DNA from 2 places in the Arthrobacter sp. StoSoilB20 genome. Region 1 is predicted to be linked to the other one. Evidence: riboswitches for the same ligand, from Rfam matches in the RefSeq annotation. Region 1 holds a riboswitch; the other holds the start of a gene.
What was found. Region 1 has a riboswitch for cyclic di-AMP ahead of LDN85_RS20330 (hypothetical protein). Riboswitches for the same ligand answer to the same signal wherever they lie in the genome.
Positions count from the first base shown of each region.

Region 2: another riboswitch for cyclic di-AMP. It lies ahead of LDN85_RS02400 (NlpC/P60 family protein); the one in region 1 lies ahead of LDN85_RS20330 (hypothetical protein).

Region 1 is NZ_AP024651.1:4,462,023-4,467,972, reverse strand. It holds gene ald (alanine dehydrogenase) at 1-374, opposite strand, end outside; gene LDN85_RS20335 (helix-turn-helix domain-containing protein) at 581-1,798, shown strand; gene LDN85_RS20330 (hypothetical protein) at 2,026-3,312, opposite strand; cyclic di-AMP (ydaO/yuaA leader) riboswitch at 3,315-3,459, opposite strand; gene LDN85_RS20325 (hypothetical protein) at 3,589-3,819, opposite strand; gene LDN85_RS20320 (ATP-dependent DNA ligase) at 3,865-4,929, shown strand; gene LDN85_RS20315 (DUF6480 family protein) at 5,024-5,287, opposite strand; gene LDN85_RS20310 (alpha/beta hydrolase) at 5,408-5,950, opposite strand, start outside.
Region 2 is NZ_AP024651.1:496,303-502,252, reverse strand. It holds gene LDN85_RS02405 (FAD-binding protein) at 255-947, shown strand; gene LDN85_RS02400 (NlpC/P60 family protein) at 1,143-1,928, opposite strand; cyclic di-AMP (ydaO/yuaA leader) riboswitch at 1,932-2,124, opposite strand; gene LDN85_RS02395 (copper resistance CopC family protein) at 2,275-2,907, opposite strand; gene LDN85_RS02390 (NCS2 family permease) at 3,022-4,464, shown strand; gene hutG (formimidoylglutamase) at 4,539-5,489, shown strand; gene LDN85_RS02380 (hypothetical protein) at 5,559-5,950, shown strand, end outside.

The sequences.
Region 1 (5,950 bases):
GTGCGGCCTTCCTGCACGGTTTCGTAGGCGATGGCCGTGACGCCGGAGTTGATGAGCTCTGCGGTGAGCTCGGGCTCTGCGGCGAGGTGCAGGTAGGTGAAGAGGATGAGGCCCTTGCGGAAGCGGTGGTATTCGGCCGCGATGGGTTCCTTGACCTTCATGACCATGTCCGCACGGCCCCAGACGTCGTCGGCCTCGTTGACGATTTCAGCGCCGGCGATGGAGTATTCCTCGTCGGTGATGCCCGAGCCGAGGCCTGCGCCGCGTTCAACCAGAACAGTGTGTCCGTGCGTGCGGAATTCGTGGACACCTGCGGCCGTGATGGCTACGCGGAATTCGTTGTTCTTGATTTCTTTGGGGACGCCGATGATCATCTGTGGGCTCCATCGTTAGCGGCCTCTTCGGCCGAAAAATGTGTTGCGGGCTGTGATTCCAGAATAAATCCGGCTGTGAGGCAGGCGACATGGGCTCCAAGGAGGGCGCAAGTAAAACTCCCGGAAATTCAAGGATCTGGTCTGTCGCAGCTCGACATTTGTCGAGCCCTGAAGCGTCAGGTGTCGCCTGCTGTTGGTACGCTTCAGTGATGCAGCAAGACGTGGAACAGATCGTCGAGCGGGTGGCGTTGAAGCTGGGCCGCGGCCTCTCCCTCGAGGACCTCGACGGCGTCCTCCTCGCCTACAGCTCCAACCAATCCCACGCCGACCGCGTCCGCGTGAACTTCCTGTTGAGCAAACGCGTCCCCGGCGACGTCAGCCTCTGGCAACTGTCCCACGGCATCGCCACCGCTGTGCGTCCCGTAGTGGTTCCCGCAAACGAGGAACTGGGGATGTTGGGCCGGGTCTGCGTCCCGCTCCTGGTGCGCGGATTCCGCGTGGGCTACTTGTGGGTCCAGCTGGACCTTGAAGAGCAAAGCGCGACGGCGATACTCGCCGAGTTGCCCGGCGTGCGTGACGAGCTGGACCTGTTGGCGGGGTTGCTCCTTGATTCCAACACGGCAGAGTCGGAGTTCCGGCGCAGGCGTGAACAGGAGTTCCTGGCGGCTTGCAGCGGTGAATCGAATGCCGTGGCTGCCGTGGCCGGGTGGAAGGAAATCCAGGGCCGGGGTCCGTGGCAACTGGTGACCATCCTGGACGCGGAAGGTGCGAGGTCCGACGTCGATCCTCTCGCCGCGACCCTGACCCACCGTTCGGCCGCCCTGCAGTCCACCATCGGTGTCAACGCCGCGTTGTTCAGCGCAGGAACCGAAACGCATTCAGTGGTGCTGTTCCGCGAGTCCGGTGGCCGGGCGGACCATGCGCAGGTGCTGGTGCACTACCAACTGGAACTCGCCAAACGCGCAGGACGGACTGTGGACCGCGTGATCCTGGGCATCAGCGAGCCGTTCCAAGTGATACGTCAACTGGCGGGGGCGTACCGGCAATCGAAGGTTGCGGCGCAGGCGGCAGCTGTGGACAAGCCTCTCGGCGAGCTCGTGGACAGCCGGAACGTGGGTGTCTACCAGCTTTTCGACCGGCTCCTGGCGCCCGGCGGCTGGGACGACACCGGCTCAGTGCACTTCCGGACCCTGGAGGACCAGGACAAGAACGGCGAACTCCTGCCCGTGCTGGAGCTCTTGTATGACAGCGATGGCTCAGTGCAGGACGTCGCGGCCAAACTTCACCTGCACAGGAGCAGCATCTACAACAGGCTGGGACGGATCCGCCAGCTGATCGGTGCTGACCCACTCAGCGGCTCGATCCGCCTCGAACTGCACGCCGCCTTGAAAGCCCGCCGATGGGCCGGCCGGCCAAGGATCTGAGCACTGAACGGGGCACTGAGCGCTGAACAAGGCACTGAACGCGATTGAGGCAGGCCCCCAATGTGGGTGCCTGCCTCAATGAACTGCGCTAAACCGTGCCCGTTACGAGCGCCTCAAGCGCTGGCAGCTCCAACGGCCCAACCGACGCCGGAACGTGGCCGTGCGGCTGCTGCTGCAGTACCGGCTGTGCCATCCGGCGTGGGTGGTGATGCGGGGCAGGCGCGTGCTCATTTGAGGGCGTCCTTTGCTGCGTCAAGGATCTCGTCGAGCGCAGACTGCGTGGGCGCCGGCGTGGACGCGCCGGGCTTGCCCGTTGGCTTGGGCTTGGAGGTCTGGGTAGGGGTTGGTGTTGGCGTGGGCGTCGAGGTAGCCGGAGGGGTGGTGGGTGCCGGGGTGGTCGGCGCAGGCGTGGCCGGCGGCGTAGTGATGGTGTCCGATGGCACGTCGGACGGTGCCGGTGCAGGCGCCGAGGGCGTGGGTACCTGACTGGTGCCCGGTGCCGCAGCGATGGTCGCCGGCACTGCGGATGGGACCCAGACGGGGTCAGCCAAGGAAACCTTAGGCGTGGGAACGGACGACGGCGACACTGGCGCAGGTGCCTCCGGAACCGTGGCCGGTTGGCCGGCCGCTGACGTCGCAGCAGCTGAGGCAGACGGAGAAGATGCCCTGGAGTAGGAAGCACTGGGGGCTGGTGATGCGGAACCCGAATTCCTGTCGGCACCGCTGGCTTCCTGGGCGGGCGCCTCCTGGCCGAAGAACGGCAACTCAAGGGCCTGCCCCACAGTGCCGGCCGTCAGGACCAGGCCGAGCGCGCCTGCCACTACGGCCATACGCTGGCTCATGTGCTTGACCGAAGCCGCCTTCTGCAGGACTGCCTGGGGCTCCCGGCCAAGCGGGGACCCGCCCAGCCCTGATCGTGAACCCTGCCCGGAGCGTGAACCCTGCCCGGAGCGTGAACCAGTGGTGACGCCGGACTGTTCCCTAACGTCCTTTCGGCTTGCCAGGGAAGCCGATGCCGTGGCTGCCGCAGCAACCCGCGCCGGGGATGTGGCGCGAGCCTGCAGAGCAGGTGCAGCCGAGACGGGTACAGGCACTGTGTGGGATTCGGGGGTGGCTTCAGGCGCCGGATCTGCGGACACCAGGGGAATGGCGGCTGTGGCCGGCTCCGGTGTGGTGGGCAGGGGGTTTGCCGGCTGCTTGGGAGCCTGGACGATCGGAATGGCGGCCGTCGGAGGCCCGGGCGTGGTGGATACGCGGGCTTCTGCTTGCGCGGCCCGTTCCCGCTCGGCTGCACGCGCAGCCGCCCGAGTTGTGGGCGTTGCGATGGTGGGGGCCGCCGCAGCGGTGGCGCCCGGCGTCGTGCCTGAAATTTCGGGTGCGGCAGTCCCGGGCGTGCCGGAATCCGGCTGCAGGCTGATATCGGCTCCGCTGGGTTGGGCCCGACGGCGTCCGGTTGGCTTGGTGCGCTCGCCGTCAATTCGGGCGCGGCGCGGCTGATCCATGGTTGGGGACATGGTGGTTGCCTCTCAACGCCTTCGAGGTTAGCTGTCGGGTTCGGACGAGGCCGTCCGGCCGCAGTAGCGGCTTCACCCCAAGGACTTGGAAAAGTCCGGGAACTTGTGGGTCCCCCGCCTCTGCCGCGGGTCTGGCGGATTCCGGAGTGCGGCAGAGCTCGGCGTCATTCCGGAAGCGGCCCAGCGGAGATACGGGTCGCCCTACGACGGTACATGAGCAGGAAAGTAAAGTCACATTAATATAACGGCCGGTAGGTCTCTGCCGGCGGGAGGGCCTTAGCCCTTAGGCTTCGGGGCCGGAGCGGGCGCCGGGAGTTCGTGCTGGATCCTTTGGATCTGGTGGGCCTGGTGCGTTTCCGGTCGGAAGATCTCGTCGGCGATTCCCAGCATCCCGTCGGCTGCGGCACGCCTGACACCCCGGCGGTTCTGCCGGGAAACCCAGTACCAAGCCATGGCCAGGAGGGCGGGAACTCCAAGTACGGCCGCCAACACGGCCAAGATATCCATCGCCTAAGACTAGCTTCGGCGTGCACCGGCAGGTAGACATTGTTTATGGACCTGCCCGTGATGCCACCCGTCTCGCCCATGCTTGCCAAATCCGTCCCCGCCATCCCGGACGTTGGGCACTACGAGCCCAAATGGGACGGCTTCAGGACCATCGTCTTCAAGGACGGGGATGAAATCGTCCTGGGCAGCCGCAACGAGAAGCCCATGACCCGCTATTTCCCTGAACTGGTGGAAGCCCTGCGGAAGAACCTCCCGGACAAATGCGTGATCGACGGCGAGATTGTCCTGATCGAGGGCAACCGGCTTGAGTTCGAGGTCCTGCAGCAACGGATCCATCCCGCGGACAGCCGGGTGAGGATGCTGGCCGAAAAGACTCCGGCGTCGATGGTTGCGTTCGACATCCTTTCCCTCGGCGACGACGATCTGATGGGCAGGCCGTTCTCGGAGCGTCGCGCCATCCTTGAGCGTGCGCTCAAGGCAGCAGAGCCGCCCGTTTACGTCACTCCCGCAGTCACGGACCTGGAGCGTGCGCAGGAGTGGTTCGTGCAATTGGAAGGCGCAGGCCTGGATGGCGTGCTGTCCAAGCCGTTGGATGGGACATACCAGCCCAACAAGCGCGTGATGTTCAAGACCAAGCACGAGCGCACCGCCGACTGCGTGGTGGCCGGATTCAGGTGGCATAAGACCGCTAAGGTCGTGGGGTCCATGCTGTTGGGTCTTTATAACGACGGCGGCAAACTCCAGCACGTCGGGGTGGTTGCCTCCTTCCCCATGGCGAGGAGGGAAAGCCTGGTGGCAGAGCTTGAGCCTTACCAGGTGGACCTCAGCGAGCACCCGTGGGGCGAGTGGGCCAGCCAGGGTGAAGGGGTTGCGGGATCCAGGATGCCGGGCGCCCAAAGCCGGTGGAGCGGAGGCAAGGATTTCTCCTTTGTGCCATTGCGTCCCGAACTGGTGATCGAGGTGGCGTACGACTACATGGAGGGGGACAGGTTCCGGCACACCACCCAGTTCCGCAGGTGGCGGCCGGACCGGACCCCCGAAAGCTGCACGTACTCACAGTTGGAAGAGCCGGTTGCGTACGACCTCGGGGAGATCCTGAGGTTGCCGTAGCTGGCCTGCCTGGCCGTCCCGCTTCGACTGCCGTAGCTGGCCTGCGTAGCCGACCTGCCTGGCCGTCCCCTGGTCGTTCAGCCGTGGCAATGCGTTACTCTTCGTGTCCTTGATCGCTGCTCATGCTGCCCTCGGCCGGCGGGGTTTCTCCCGGCGGCACTCCACCGCCGGGTTCCAGGCCGGTGACGTTCCCATCGAGGGGATCGGGGTTGGCAGAGGCGGCGGGATCGTCGTCCTCGTCCTGGCGCATGTCGGGATCCTCGTGGATGCTGTCGGCGTCGGCGGTCGTGTCGAACGGCCCTGTAGCGCCGGTTGCTCCGAAGCCCTGGGTTTCCTCATTTGAGTCTTTATCAGTCACAATCAGCCCTTTCGTAAGCAAACTTACTAATGCGCTTGCTTTGCCAGCCTAGCCGGGAGGAGCGGACTCAACAAGCAGGCCAAAGCCAGGCGCCGGCGTCGTGCGTTAGAGCATCAGCGCTTAGCGGTGCGGCGTTGTGGCGGCGACGAAACTCCGGATGGCGTCGGCCACGGCTTTGGGTCGCATGTGTTGGGCCACATGGCCGACGCCGGGAATCTCCACCAATCGCCCCTGCGCAACTGCCCTGGAAAGCCGGAGCGACCACTCCGGCCCAGCTACGTGGTCGCGGCTTCCCCGCAGGATCAGGACGGGCACCTTGATGCCGGCGAGCCGCTTCTCCGTGGGGTAACCCATCATGACCGGAAGCTCCGTGAGGTACCACCGCGGACCACACTTGAAGTAATCGGAGATCACAATCCAATTGGACGACGCGCTCTCGCGGAGCAGTCCGTCCAGGAAGAGCGCCAAGGACTGCCGGCGAACGTTCTTGTGCCGGGAATCCACCACCGGCCCCATGAGCACCACCTGCCGTGCCTGCTCAGGCGAGTGCAGCGCCGCTTCGATGGCAAACTGCACGCCCATGGAGTGCCCCACCAATACGTAGGAACTGATGCCGCAGGATGCCAAGGCCCCGGCGATGAAGGCGCCGTAGTCCTCCACGGA
Region 2 (5,950 bases), 820 kb from region 1:
GGCGACTTTGGGCTATGTGCATAACGGTCCGGGCTCGGTTGCCGCGACCCCATTTTGCGCTGCGGATGAACACCGGAAACACGCAGACGTCCGAGGCTATCCATGGCAGAAAAAGTTCGGTAGTGTTCGATTCACCGAATGGCCGGCAAACGTGTTCCAAACCACACTCCGGCCATTTATTTGCGGCCGCTTGGGGACTCGGACGCGAGCCCACGCGATGCCGAACGGCACACACGTCAAGGAGGAACCAAGCAGTGTCACTCACGCCTGATTCCGCCACGGAACGCACCACCACCGTGGTCATCGGAGCCGGCCTGTCCGGCTTGGCAGTTGCCAGTGAGCTCAGCCGCTACGGCGTGGGCTCCATAGTGGTGGACGGGTTCGGTGCGCTGTCGGCAACTGGCCCTTCAGTCCACACAGGCATGCTTCAACGCTGTGATGCCGGCGATCCCGCAGCCATGCAGGAACGCAACGAGATCCTCCGCCACCTGCGGAACTACGCCGCCAGCCATCACCTGGACGTCCGCAGCACCACGCGGGCGGTGCGCCTTGATTTCCTGGGCTCAGACCCCTCCCAGCAGATTGGCTACGGCCTGGCCGCGAGTATGACCACTGCCGGCCTCAGGACAGGGCTCCACGCCTCCGGCCCCCTGGAATCCACGCGCCGCCAATGGGCCGTGCACACTGCCAGCGGCGTCCTTTTGGCCGACCACATTGTGGTGACACGCTGTGCCCAGAGCCAGCTGCGCCGCATGCTGGCGGAACTGGGCATAGCGATCGGCCAGAACCTGTCCGCGGCCATGCGGGCTGTCGGAATGCACCTCGTCGGAGTCGGCGAACTCATCACGCCCACACCGAAGGAAGTGCTTCGGCAGGCAAAGGCCGTAGGCCAGACGATCTCATCCAAGGTCGCCCTTGCCGCAGGGCCGGGCATAGCCACCGCTTAGCGGACAAAGGCTCCGGGGCCGCCCCTGAAGCGCCGTTTGGGCGAAGAAGGACCCTCCTGCGCCCGGATTCATGGCGCGCCCTACCGGCGTCGAACCTGACTCTGAACTTTTACTCACATAACTTAACGCCAAAGGCCGGTGTCCTCGAAGATTGGTTCTTCGGAGACACCGGCCTTTGAACTGAAGCGTGAGGCTTTATGCGCCAGCGCGTACGTAGGTCAGGGGACCCGTAGCAGTCAACCAGCTGATCGGGTGGATACCCGTCTGGTTGCCGTTGATGCCACCGCTGATTGCCTGGCCGTTGCCGATGTAGATGGCAACGTGGCCGGACTGGACGATCATGTCACCGGGCTGGGGTGAGCTGACAACCTTGCCGTAGTTCATGAACTGCATGGGACCGAGGTCGCCAACAGGGATGCCTGCCGAACCGAGGGCCCGCTCCACCATGGCGGTGCAGTCCTGCATGATGCCGATCTGGGCGTAGGCCGAGGCAACCATGGCAGCGTTGACGCCACCGACGGCCGGGGCAGCAGCTGCTGCAGGAGCAGGAGCAGCGGCGGCCGGAGCGGCAGCAGCAGCCTTGGCAACAGGAGCCGTTGCAGCTGCGGTGGTGACTGCAGCCTTCTTGGCGACGGGAGCCGGAGCAACCGGAGCCGGCTTTTCGATGACCGGAGCTGCTACGGAAGCAACAGCAGGACGCTCGAAGTTGACGGTGGCGGTGGCCAGTGCGGTCACAACCTGGGTGGGAGCCTCGGAAACGGTCTCAGCGACCGTGGCGGGGCTGGAGTCCCGCTGAACCGGAGCTTCAGCTGCGTGGGCAGCAATGGAGCCGGTCAGGACAAGGCCAGAGGCTGCTGCGATGACCGCTGCCTGGCGGCCAGCGCCGGAAGCGTTGCTGGCGACTGCCTTGGAGATCGAGATGAACGGATTAGGACGTACGCTGTCCGCCTTACGACGGCCGCGAAGAATGCGTGAAGACATGAAAGAGCCTCTCCCGATGCCTGCGAGGTTAGCTGTCGGATTCGGATGGGAGTCACCCGGCCACTACGCCCCGCTGTTACGCGGAAGCTTCGTGACTTCACCCCAAGGCACGCTCGAAAGCGACCTAAAATGGGTTCCCCGTCTCTGCCGTAAGGTTTGTCTGCGAACGGATTCCGGACTGCGGCAGAGCTAGGCAATCAGGCCGGAAGTGCCCGCTACGTGGAACAGGCACAGGTACAACCGTACGCGATGATCACGCCGAAGTCACATTTAAGTAACGAGAACCATGCTTCTGGCGTGTCGCGGTGACCATTTCGAGATCTTCGCAGCTACGTAGAAAACCCCGTTATTCCGCGGCAGAATCGCCCTCAGAGTCATTTGACGCAGCCAGTTTCCGGCGTGCAGTAACAGCCAGAAAAATAACGAGACCAACAGCAACCACGGCCAGCCCAACAATGCTCCAAGGGAAGGGCTGGGAGGCGTCGGCGGCAGGCTCGCTCTTACCTGTTGCCGGCGCCCCGGTTCCTGCGGTGGGCACAGCTGCGGAGGATGAAGCCGGGGCCGACGGCGAGGCACCTGCCGAGCCACCCGGCGTCGTGCTTCCTGCGGTGGCGGTGAACGTAAAGGTGCCCTCGATGGGGTGGGAATCGCTGCTGACGACGCGCCACACGACGGTATATTCGCCGGCGGGAGCGCCTTCGCGCAGCTTCTGAACGGCCTGGTTGTCGATGATTTCCACAGGTCCGTCGGCCCAGTTTTCGCCGGCCGCCGTGACCGTCACGCCCGAACCGATCGCGAGCGGCCGGTTGTTGAACGTTATGGAGACCGACGCCGGAACTTCCGCCACCGCTGTGCCGTTGGCCGGCGTCGTGGATTCTGCGACGTCGTGGGCAGATGCCGGGGCCGCGGAAAACAGCAGGGCAGAGGCGAAGGCAAGAGCGGCGACGACGGCGGCCAGAAGCGGGCGGATGGTACGCATGGGGCGGTTTCTCCTAGTGTTGGCTTCCTTACAGACTAGGCGAATCGTCCGGAGGCCCTTTACCGGACCGCATAGGATTTGAAAGCACACTCCCCTCGATCCCCGGAGTCCTTCATGCTTAAACAAGGTTCGGCAGTAGACCGCTACTTCAAAATTACTGAACGTGGATCCACGTACTCACGGGAAATTCGTGGCGGCTTCGCGACGTTCTTCGCCATGAGCTACATCGTGGTGCTGAACCCGTTGATCCTCTCCGGGGCTGATTCGAGCGGGGCGTCCCTCGGATTCACCGCCGTCGCCGCCACCACGGCGTTCGTAGCGGGCATCCTGACCATCCTCATGGGCGCCTGGGCCAAGCACCCGTTCGCCGTGGCAACAGGATTGGGCGTCAACGCGTTCGTCGCCGTGACAGTGGCCTCGCACCCGCAGCTGACCTGGCCGGACATGATGGGCCTTGTGGTCTTGTCCGGTGTGACCATGCTCATCCTGGTGCTCACCGGTTTCCGCACTGCCGTGTTCAAGGCCGTTCCGGAAGCCCTGAAGACCGCGATCGTGGTGGGCATTGGCCTCTTCATTGCGTTGATCGGCCTGGTCAATGCAGGGTTTGTCCGGCGGATTCCCGACGCTGCCGGAACCACGGTTCCCCTGGGACTTGGCGTGGACGGCAAGCTCATGGGCTGGCCCACCCTGGTGTTCGCAGTGGGCCTGATCCTGACCATCGCGCTGGTGGTCCGCAAGGTCCGGGGCGCCATCCTGATCGGCATTGTGGTTTCCACTGCACTGGCCGCCATCCTCGAATTCACCCTCCATATCGGCCCCAGCTTTGACGGCAAGAACGTCAACCCCCGCGGTTGGTCCCTGGTTGCCCCCACCCTTTCGGAGTGGGGCGCCCCGGACCTGTCCCTCATCGGCAAGGCCAACCCGTTCGGCGCCTTCGAGCACTTGGGGTTCATCGCCGCGGCACTGCTGGCGTTCGTGATCCTGCTGAGCATCTTCTTCGACGCCATGGGCACCATGGTGGGCCTGGCCAACGAGGCCGGAACGGTGGACAAGGACGGCAACATCCCCAACGTTGACCGCGTCCTCCAAGTCGATGCCCTCGGGGCGATCGTGGGCGGCGGCGCTTCGGTTTCCTCCAACCAGATCTTTGTTGAGTCCGGCGCCGGGATCGGCGAAGGCGCCCGCACCGGCCTCGCCTCGATCGTCACCGGCTTGCTGTTCCTGGTGGCCATGTTCTTCACCCCGCTCATCAACCTTGTCCCGTTCGAAGCCGTAGCCCCGGCCCTGGTGGTTGTGGGCTTCATGATGGTTTCCCAGGTGGGCAAGATCGATTGGCAGGACTGGGGCGTTGGCATCCCGGCCTTCCTCACCATTTCCCTGATGCCGTTCACGTACTCGATCGCCAACGGCCTTGGCGCGGGCTTCATTTCCTACGTCCTCATCCGCACTTTCCAGGGCCGCGCCCGTGAAGTCCACCCCCTCATGTGGGCCGTGGCAGCTGCCTTCCTGCTGTTCTTCGGCATCGGAACTGTGGAGGAGTTGTTGGGGGTCAAGTAGGGAAGTCCGAGATTCCGGACACCCGGGTGATTGGATCGCTGGTTTTAGTGCCCGCCTTCGGGTGTGCTTAAGGCATGGAAACCAGCAGCATCCCCACTGTCGACGTCAGCCCCACACCCTGGACGGGCCGCTTTGACGGGGACGGCACCGAACACCGCCGCTGGTGGCAAGCAGTAGCACCCCTGACCTCGGCCATGCCTGCCACGTCCTCGCGTCCCGCCGTCGTGCTTGGCTTCTGCAGCGACGCCGGTGTCCTCCGCAACAAGGGCCGCGTGGGCGCTGCCGCAGCACCTGCCGCCATCCGTTCAGCGCTGGGGCCGCTGGCGTTCCACCTTGACCGTGACGTGTTCGACGCCGGTGATGTGGTTGTGGAGGACGACTCACTGGAGTCGGGACAAGAGCGCGCCGGACGCGCCATATCGGGATTGCTCGACGCCGGAAACCTCACCGTGGTGCTGGGCGGCGGCCACGAGACCGCGTTCGCCAGCTACCTTGGGGTGGCAGGTTCTGAAGCAGTTCGCGGCAAAAGGCTCGGCGTGCTGAACCTGGATGCCCACTTTGACCTGCGCGATGAGCCCACGCCGAGCTCAGGCACGCCGTTCCTTCAGATGGCCCACGCAGAAGCGGCCGCCGGACGGGAACTGAAGTACGCCGTCGTCGGAATTTCGGAGCCCAACAACACGCGTGCCCTCTTTGATACGGCCGACCGCCTGGGCGTGAAGTACCTGCCGGACGAGCTGTGCACGCCGGAGGCTGTGGAGATTTTTGTTGCCGACTTCCTGGCCGGGGTGGACGTACTGTACTTGACCATCGATCTGGACGTGATGCCGGCTTCGGTGGCACCCGGGGTGAGCGCCCCTGCTGCTTACGGTGTGCCGTTGCCGGTAATCAGCGCGGTCTGCCGCCAGGTTGCTGCGAGCGGGAAGCTGCTGCACCTGGATGTCGCGGAGCTGAATCCGGAGTTCGACATAGATCACCGCACCGCCAAAGTGGCAGCACGCCTGGTGAACACCCTGCTCGCGTAGAGAGGCGTTTAGCCGGGCCTGTTCCCGGGAACTTCCTCCGCATAGCCTGTGTGGAGGAAAGGAATGGCGATGCGTGCAGTGTCTGTGCAGGACAAGTGGGCCTGGGTGGCCGGCCTGGTGGCTGTGGCCCTGGGCCTGGTGGCGCACATGGTGGCCGGCGGGAGCGCCCCCGCCATTCCCGTTCTCCTGGGCTTCGCCGCACTCGGCTGCTTGGCCGCCCAGCTGATCGCCCGATGGGTGCACGGGCCCTTGTTGTTGCTGCTGCTCTCCGGCGTGGCCCAGCAGCTGTTGCACCTCGGATTCGACGCCTTTGGTGGCTACTTCCCCGGCAACGGTTTCCTGGACCACTTCCACGGAGGGCAGTCCCTGGGGGACGTACCTGAGGGTGCTGCGAGCAGTGGCGGGGATGTACATCTCCTTCTATACACACACATGGCAGCGGCCATCCTCACACTGCTGGT